Regions from separate parts of the Psychrobacillus sp. NPDC058041 genome, predicted to be linked through region 1. Evidence: riboswitches for the same ligand, from Rfam matches in the RefSeq annotation. Region 1 holds a riboswitch; the other holds the start of a gene.
The links. Region 1 has a riboswitch for lysine ahead of ACFVR1_RS15315 (aspartate kinase). Riboswitches for the same ligand answer to the same signal wherever they lie in the genome.
Positions count from the first base shown of each region.

Region 2: it holds a riboswitch for lysine, as region 1 does, so the genes downstream of both, ACFVR1_RS12420 (transporter substrate-binding domain-containing protein) here and ACFVR1_RS15315 (aspartate kinase) in region 1, are expected to answer to the same signal.

Region 1 covers NZ_JBHVRO010000010.1:68,743-72,965, reverse strand. The annotation lists gene uvrC (excinuclease ABC subunit UvrC) at 1-1,748, shown strand, start outside; lysine riboswitch at 1,789-1,968, shown strand; gene ACFVR1_RS15315 (aspartate kinase) at 2,068-3,285, shown strand; gene ACFVR1_RS15310 (YslB family protein) at 4,023-4,223, opposite strand, start outside.
Region 2 covers NZ_JBHVRO010000007.1:66,641-70,863, forward strand. The annotation lists gene ACFVR1_RS12415 (purine-cytosine permease family protein) at 4-1,404, opposite strand; lysine riboswitch at 1,735-1,918, shown strand; gene ACFVR1_RS12420 (transporter substrate-binding domain-containing protein) at 2,049-2,900, shown strand; gene ACFVR1_RS12425 (amino acid ABC transporter permease) at 2,963-3,721, shown strand; gene ACFVR1_RS12430 (amino acid ABC transporter ATP-binding protein) at 3,744-4,223, shown strand, end outside.

The DNA of each region.
Region 1 (4,223 bases):
AGCCGGGATGTTATTTAATGAAAGACCGACAAGGAACAATAATTTATGTTGGGAAAGCGAAAATATTAAAAAATCGTGTACGATCATATTTTACTGGTTCTCACGATGGAAAAACACAAAGACTTGTCCAAGAAATAGTTGACTTCGAATATATTGTTACATCGTCAGAGTTAGAAGCATTGATACTTGAACTTCACCTTATAAAAAAACATGATCCGAAGTACAATATTATGCTAAAAGACGATAAAACGTATCCATACATTAAAATTACAGCCGAGAAAAATCCTAAACTTATTATTACTAGACAAGTAAAAAAAGATAAGGGTAAATATTTCGGGCCCTATCCTAATTCTCATGCAGCTCATGAAACGAAAAAACTACTTGATCGATTATATCCTTTACGAAAATGTCAAAAGTTGCCGAACAGAGTTTGTTTATATTATCATATGGGGCAATGCTTAGCTCCCTGTGTGAAACAAATCGAGGATTCCGTTTACACTGAAATAATTCAAGAAATTACTAGTTTTTTAAATGGCGGGCACTTACAAGTTAAAAAAGAGTTAACGGAAAAAATGCATGTAGCGGCTGAAAGCTTAGAATTTGAGCGTGCCAAAGAATATCGAGATCAGATCTCTCATATCGAACTGGTGATGGAAAAGCAAAAAATGACGATGAATGATTTTACAAGTCGCGATGTATTTGGATATTCAGTAGACAAAGGTTGGATGTGTGTCCAAGTTTTTTTCATTCGTCAAGGAAAGTTAATAGAACGAGATGTGTCTTTATTTCCGATCTATCGAGATCCGGAGGAAGAGTTTCTTACGTTTTTAGGGCAGTTTTATGCAAAAGTGGAACATATTAAGCCGAAAGAAATTTTCGTGCCAAGTAATACAGATTTGCATTTGGCAACGGAACTTTTAGAGATGAAAGTAATTATTCCTCAAAAAGGGACAAAAAAGAATTTGGTCGACCTTGCCGAAAAAAATGCAATATTAGCCCTAAAGGAAAAGTTTCATCTTATCGAGCGACAAGAAGAAAGAACAATTGGAGCTGTTCAAGAATTAGGGGAACTTATGGGGATTGCTACACCAAATCGAATAGAATCGTTTGATAATTCCCATATTCACGGCACGGATGCAGTTTCGGCTATGGTAGTTTTCGTCGATGGAAAGGCTTATAAAAAAGACTACCGAAAATATAAAACGAAAACTGCTGCTAAACATGATGATTATGGTGCAATGCGTGAGGTAGTTCGGAGAAGATATACCCGTGTTTTAAAGGAAAACTTACCACTGCCAGATTTAATAATAATTGATGGTGGAAAAGGACAGATAGAAGCTGCCAGAGAAATTGTCGAAGATGAACTTGGGTTAGAAATACCTATTGCTGGGCTTGCAAAAGATGGTAAGCATCAAACTTCTCAGCTATTATTTGGTGATCCGATGGATATTATCCCTATGAAACGTACAAGTGAAGCGTTTTATTTATTACAACGAATTCAAGATGAAGTGCATCGTTTTGCGATCACCTTTCATCGTCAACAACGAGGGAAACATACTATTGCATCTTCCTTAGATGGTATTGAAGGTATAGGACCAAAGCGAAAGACGTTATTATTAAAACATTTCGGTTCGTTGAAAAAAATGCAAGTAGCTACTAAAGAGGAATTTATAGACGCTGGACTTCCAGAGAAGTTAGCAGACATAATGGTTAATCATTTTCAGAAAAGTTCATTGTCTTCTGAATAATGTTGTGGTATGGTTGAAACAATTTAATATTCACTTAACAAGTGAAGATAGAGGTGCGAACTGATAAGAGTACTTAACGGGAGGATGAAAAGATCCTGTAATCGTTGAGGAAAGGATCATTCGCCGAAACATAGAAAAGCTTTTCCTTTTCTTATGTTGGTTCTGCATTTAATAAATGTAGAATTGTCAGAATGAAGTATTCTGGAGGGCTATCTCACATGGACAATTTTTTGACCGTGTATGAGACAATGCTTTTCACAATATGTGAAAAGCATTTTTTTATCTTTAGCTTATCATTGAAATTAGGGAGAAGATGTTCATGAGCAAAATTGTAATGAAGTTTGGTGGAACGTCGGTTGCAACAACCGAAAAAATTGCAAATATTGCAGAGCGCATAAAACGTGAGAAAGAAAAAGGGCATGATATTGTAGTTGTTGTATCCGCTATGGGTAAGGTTACAGATGATTTAGTTGGTTTAGCTTATGAATTGTCTGAATCACCAAATAAAAGGGAAATGGATATGCTACTATCCACAGGAGAGCAAGTAACCATGTCTTTGCTTTCAATAAAATTAAATTCAATAGGTATAGATTCTATTTCTTTAACCGGTTGGCAGGCAGGTTTACAGACAGATGAAGTACATAGGAATGCAAAAGTAGTTAAGTTAGAGGCATCTAAAATTTTGAACCTGCTTTCTGATAATAAAGTGGTGGTCGTTGCAGGCTTTCAAGGTGTGTCCGAATATGGAGAAGTTACTACTCTAGGTAGAGGCGGCTCTGATACAACTGCTGTAGCTATTGCTGCTTCTATTGAAGCAGACATTTGTGATATATATACAGACGTAGATGGTGTATTTACTTCTGACCCTAGGTTTGTTTCAAATGCTAGAAAGTTAACGCAATTAGAGTACGATGAAATGCTTGAATTAGCTAATTTAGGGGCAGGTGTTTTACATCCGAGAGCAGTAGAGTTTGCTAAAAATTATAAAATCCCTTTACGAGTACGCTCAAGCTATAACGAAGAAGAGGGAACCATTTTAAAGGAGGAAGTAGATGTGGAAAATAACTTAGTTGTTCGTGGGGTAGCGTTTGAATCTGATATTGTACGTTTAACAATAGAATATGATGTTCCATTTAATGGTTCATTGGCATCTATATTTACTACCCTTGCAGCAAATCATATAAATGTGGATATTATTGTTCAATCAATTGTTGATCACGTAAAGCCTGCTGTTTCTTTCTCAATAAAAAAAGAATCGTTAGCGGAAGCAATAACCGTTTTGGAATCCAATAAACAAGTGCTAGGATTCACTTTTGCAGATTTTGAAGTTGGGCTTGCAAAAGTGTCCATTGTTGGTTCGGGAATGGTTTCTAATCCTGGTGTTGCAGCACAGATGTTTGATCGCCTTAGAAAAGAGAATATTCCAGTGAAAATGGTAAGCACATCGGAAATAAAAGTCTCTGTTGTCGTACCTCAAAACGAAATGATACAAGCTGCAAATGCTTTGCATGATGAGTTCGGGTTAGCTATTGTTTAATTAGAAAAGCGCAGGTACACTTTAAGTGCAACTGGTCGAGTGATTTGAACTAGACATAAGTTACACTTTTAACGAAGACTATTAAAGAGGATCTGGAAGCGACTACTTCGCTTCCAGATCCTTTTTTTGAAAGAAGTAAATGCAGTATTGCCCAGCGAAACCTGTGTTCATAGTACTTTAAAGAATTAAATAATACAGCGGATTTCCGTTTCAGGTGGACGCTTTCTGCGGGGTGAGCGATGAACCATCACCGCCGCTTGCGCGTTCGTTGTGATGTTTCATCTGTCTCACTCATCCCGCCAGAGTCGCCACCTTACACTACAATCCATAAAGTGGGTATTACATAACAAGTAGTTCTCAAACTAATGATCATAGGATTTAAATGTCATATAGACTTAGAGAAAAATAGGAAGTATCGTTTATTATAGTAGTGAAGCCGCGGACGAAATTGTATCTTCGTCCGCTTTTAAACGAGTATGAAAGTATTTTTTCTCTAATTACCCAAACCAAACGCATCATGTCTTCACAAATTCCAAGAGGGGGACGGACAAACATTCGCCACAAGATGACCGAAAAAATGGATCATGAAGTGACGCAGTCACTTCACGATCCATTACTCTTACGTTAATAGTGTAGCTAATATTTTGTCCAATGCAATCTGGAAACAGTAAAGATAAGATGCATTTAAAGGAAGCTAGCCTTTTTCTTAATAATTTTCTAGCAAATATCTGTCAATTTTAGATAGTTGCTTTCAAATCCCATTTGATATGGAATGTAACAACTCCATTTTTCTTTACTTGTTCGTCAAAGCACTCTGCCATATATCCACCAATTTTTTGTTGTTGTTCAGCTAAAAAACCAGCTTCCAATCGATGACTTCTACTAATCCCACTTTGTGGCATATTATACGTCTCTAAAGTATAGTAAGCGGAATCCTT
Region 2 (4,223 bases), on a different contig from region 1:
ATATTATGCAATATAGTCATCCTTAGGAATGTCGTTAGGGAGACTTTTACTATAATATTTTCCTTTTGTAGATACTGCTATAATCACAGTGAGTATAGCTGCTAGAATTGCTGCGAAGAATGCAGCGGTACTTTGTAAAAATGATCCCATATAACCTAATGCAGCTATCGTACCTAAACAGCTTGAAATAAGTAAAGATATAACTCCAACGGGATTCCATTTATATAAATATTCTTGTCGGGACTCATAATAGCCAGGCCCGATTTTTAATAGTTTTTTTACAATCATAGCATCACTAACTATTATAGCTGCCCAAGCAAGTAAAAAGACTCCTTGGAATGTCATAGCTGTATCTAAATGATCAACGATACCACCGAGCATTAAAGCCATCGCACATACTCCTGTGACAACAACCCAAAATCGTCTGCCTGGTGTAAATTTGAAGATGTTCTCGAAGAAATTAGAAAGTGATAAGGAACTGCTATATATATTTGTAACATTTATTCTTAGTTGGGTTAGCATAGTGAATAACGCGCCACCAATACCGAGGAGCAGCACGATGTAAACACCTGGATTTGGTTCTCCCAAACGAACACCAAACCATATGCCAAGACCACCCATAACCCCAAAACAGAAGATTTGTGGGATAAATCCTATAGCCACCGATCCTATTTTAATATCTTTAGGTTTAAGGAATCGGGCATAATCTGATGAAAGAAGGGCTGTGAGTCCCATTATTCCATGCTGCATTCCTATACAAAGTAGTAAAGCTTGTCCTCCTATTTGAACTCCTTCAGGCATATACGTCCAAAAAGCTCCTTCATAAACGGAGGGAGTGTGGAATGATATTATTATAGTGATCGTTAAAAAAATAGCTAAAATTGGTAAAGACCACTTTTGTAGTTTATCGAGTTGTTTAATTCCAAACCAATTCAATGGAATAACAATTGATCCGAAGAAGATGATTAGTGCCCATTTTGGTAGGGCGGGGAAGAAGGTGTGAACTGCAGAAACTAAAATCAGGCCTTCAAATGCACAATACATGATGAAGTTTGTTGCATAAATGAAAGAGGTTAACGATGCGCCTATGTAACCGAAACCTCCACCTCTAGAAAATAGATTGACGTTCATACCGGATTTTGCTGAAATATAAGCAATGAAAGTTCCAAGTATACCCGCAACGATTATCGCATATATGGAGGATATGATGGCATTTATGGCTCCAAATTGAAGTGCCATAACGCTTCCCATTTGAAAATAAAAAATTGCCGTTGCGATACCAAAAGTGATATTGGTAATACTAAACCAACCCATCTTCCTTTGTTCTCGTGGCACTCTATCTAATGAATAATCATCTTTCATTTCTTCTGACACTTTGTGATCTGCGACTTGGACAGATCCCATAATATCAACTCCTTTTTTTGTATGATAACATGAAAAACCTCACTTCCATTTATTGTGTATAAATTCGTTTATCACTTCATTCGTTTTCTATTGTATCAGTAATACCAAGGGTTTATCAAACTTAGTGATTCCTGACCTGATGATTACTGGCTATTAAATTTACTCATCCAATAGTGATTTGGGACTTTAAAAAATAGAATAAGAGGGATTGTAGCTATTCTTAGTACATATTTCTCAATGCAGAAATATTGTTTTCTCTTATAGACTAATTGACAGATAGAGTTTGTTATTGTAGACTATGGACAATAATTAAATACAACCTCACTTAATTTGTGGGGTAGAGGCGCGATATTTAACAGTCCTTAGTGGAGTTTGAGAAGCCATGATTCTAGGGAGAAGGAAATGTCGCCGAAGTTTGTAATAAATCTCTGTATTACTTGCTGGGTCTGTAGTGAATAACTGCAGGACTGTCCATTATAATCATCCCGGTTTATAATGGTGTGCTATCTCATTTGGGAAAAGTAGAGGATTTAGGGCAACTATGCATATTGCGACCTGAGTTCATCTCAGGTCTTTTTTTGTATAGATTGTCCTTTTTTCATATCCAAACACATAAACTAAATTTAAAAAGGGGAGAAACAATGATGAAAAAGAAGTTATCAATATTTATTGGGCTATTCCTTACGACAATGTTGTTATTGGCAGGGTGTGGAACAAGCTCAAAGAGTAATGGTTCAGGTTCTTCTAATGGTACAAAAGAAAAAGATACATTTACGATAGGATTAGAGGCTGGATATCCACCTTTCAACTGGACACAAATGGATGATTCTAACGGCGGAGTTAAGCTAGACGGCAATGCAGAATACGCAGGTGGATACGATGTAGAGATTGCTAAAAAGATTGCCGATGGATTAGGAAAAAAATTAGTAATTGTAAAGACAGAGTGGGATGGTCTTGTTCCAGCTTTAACTTCTGGAAAAATTGATGCGATTATGGCTGGGATGTCACCTACAAAAGAACGTAAAAAAACAATTGATTTCTCAAATAACTACTATACATCTAATTTTGTTATGGTAGTAAAAAAAGGCGGTCCTTACGAAGGAGCAACATCTATACAAGATTTTAAAGGTGCTAAAGTAACTGGCCAGTTAAATACATCACATTATGGTGTAATTGATCAAATTAATGGAGTCAAAAAACAAACAGCTATGGATAATTTCCCAGCAATGAGAGTGGCATTAGAATCAGGAAAAATTGATGGTTATGTATCAGAGCGACCAGAAGGAATTAGTGCTTCTTCAGCTAATGAAAACTTTGCGATGATAGAATTTACAGATGGATTTAAAGCACCGGAAGAAGAAACAGCGGTTGCGGTTGGTCTCAGAAAAGATAGTGATTTAACAGATAAAATCAATGAAATATTAGCAAAAATATCAGATCAAGACCGACAAGAAATTATGGATAATGCAATAAAAAATCAACCAGCTGCAGAATAATGATGAGGATAACCGGCTGCAACTTCTAAGCAGTCGGTTTTCATGTTTAAAGGAGGAATATGATGAGTTTCGAGTGGGTAGTTTCAATTGTTACCAATAACTGGCCGATGTTCCTTCGAGGAGCAGGATATACTCTATTAATATCTATCATTGGTACTATAATAGGAGCAGTTATCGGCTTATTGGCTGGTGTAGTACGTACAATTCCTTTGCCTGAAAGAACAGCCAAAAAAATTATATTAAAAATAGTGAATATTATTCTATCTATATATATAGAGTTTTTCCGTGGAACACCAATGATTGTGCAAGCGATGGTCATTTACTATGGATCTATGCTAGCATTTAATATTGATATGAACCCTATTATGGCAGCGGTATTTATTGTATCTATTAATACAGGGGCATATATGGCTGAAATCGTTCGTGGCGGCGTGATATCTATTGAAAAGGGTCAATTTGAAGCAGCGCAAGCAATTGGTATGAATCATATACAAACGATGCTTCACGTTGTATTACCACAAGTGATTCGCAATATCTTACCTGCGACTGGAAATCAATTTATTATTAATATTAAAGATACGTCCGTTCTAAATGTAATTAGTGTATCGGAGTTATTCTTCCAAACGAAATCAATTGCGGGAAATAACTTCCGTTACTTTGAATCCTTTTTTGTAGCTTGTATTTTGTATTTCGTCATGACGTATACAGTTACACTAATCCTACGTTATTTTGAAAGAAGGCTAGATGGTCCTGCGAATTACAGCATGATTGGACAGCCGGCACAAGTCACACAACCAATAAATAATGCAGGAAATCAGTAAACAAAGGAGTTTTTATTATATTATGGAAAAGGTAATTGCAATTGAGCATTTAAGTAAATCCTTTGGGACCCATGAAGTATTAAAAGACATTGATTTTTCGGTTAGTAAAGGAGAAGTTGTATGTATTATCGGTTCTTCAGGATCTGGTAAATCTACTCTTCTTCGTTGCGTTAATCTTTTGGAAAAACCAAGTGGTGGTCAAATTATTTATAATGGAGAAAATATTTTAGATAACAAGCATGATATTCATGCATATCGGACTAAGCTTGGAATGGTTTTCCAACAGTTTAATTTATTTAATAATCATAATGTCTTAAACAATTGCGTTGTTGGACAAGTGAAAGTTCTGAAGCGATCGAAAGAAGAGGCTGAAAAAACAGCGATGAAATATTTGGAAGTCGTTGGTATGTCTCAATATGTAAATGCTAAACCAAGCCAGTTATCAGGTGGTCAAAAGCAACGTGTTGCAATTGCAAGAGCATTATCGATGGAACCAGATGTA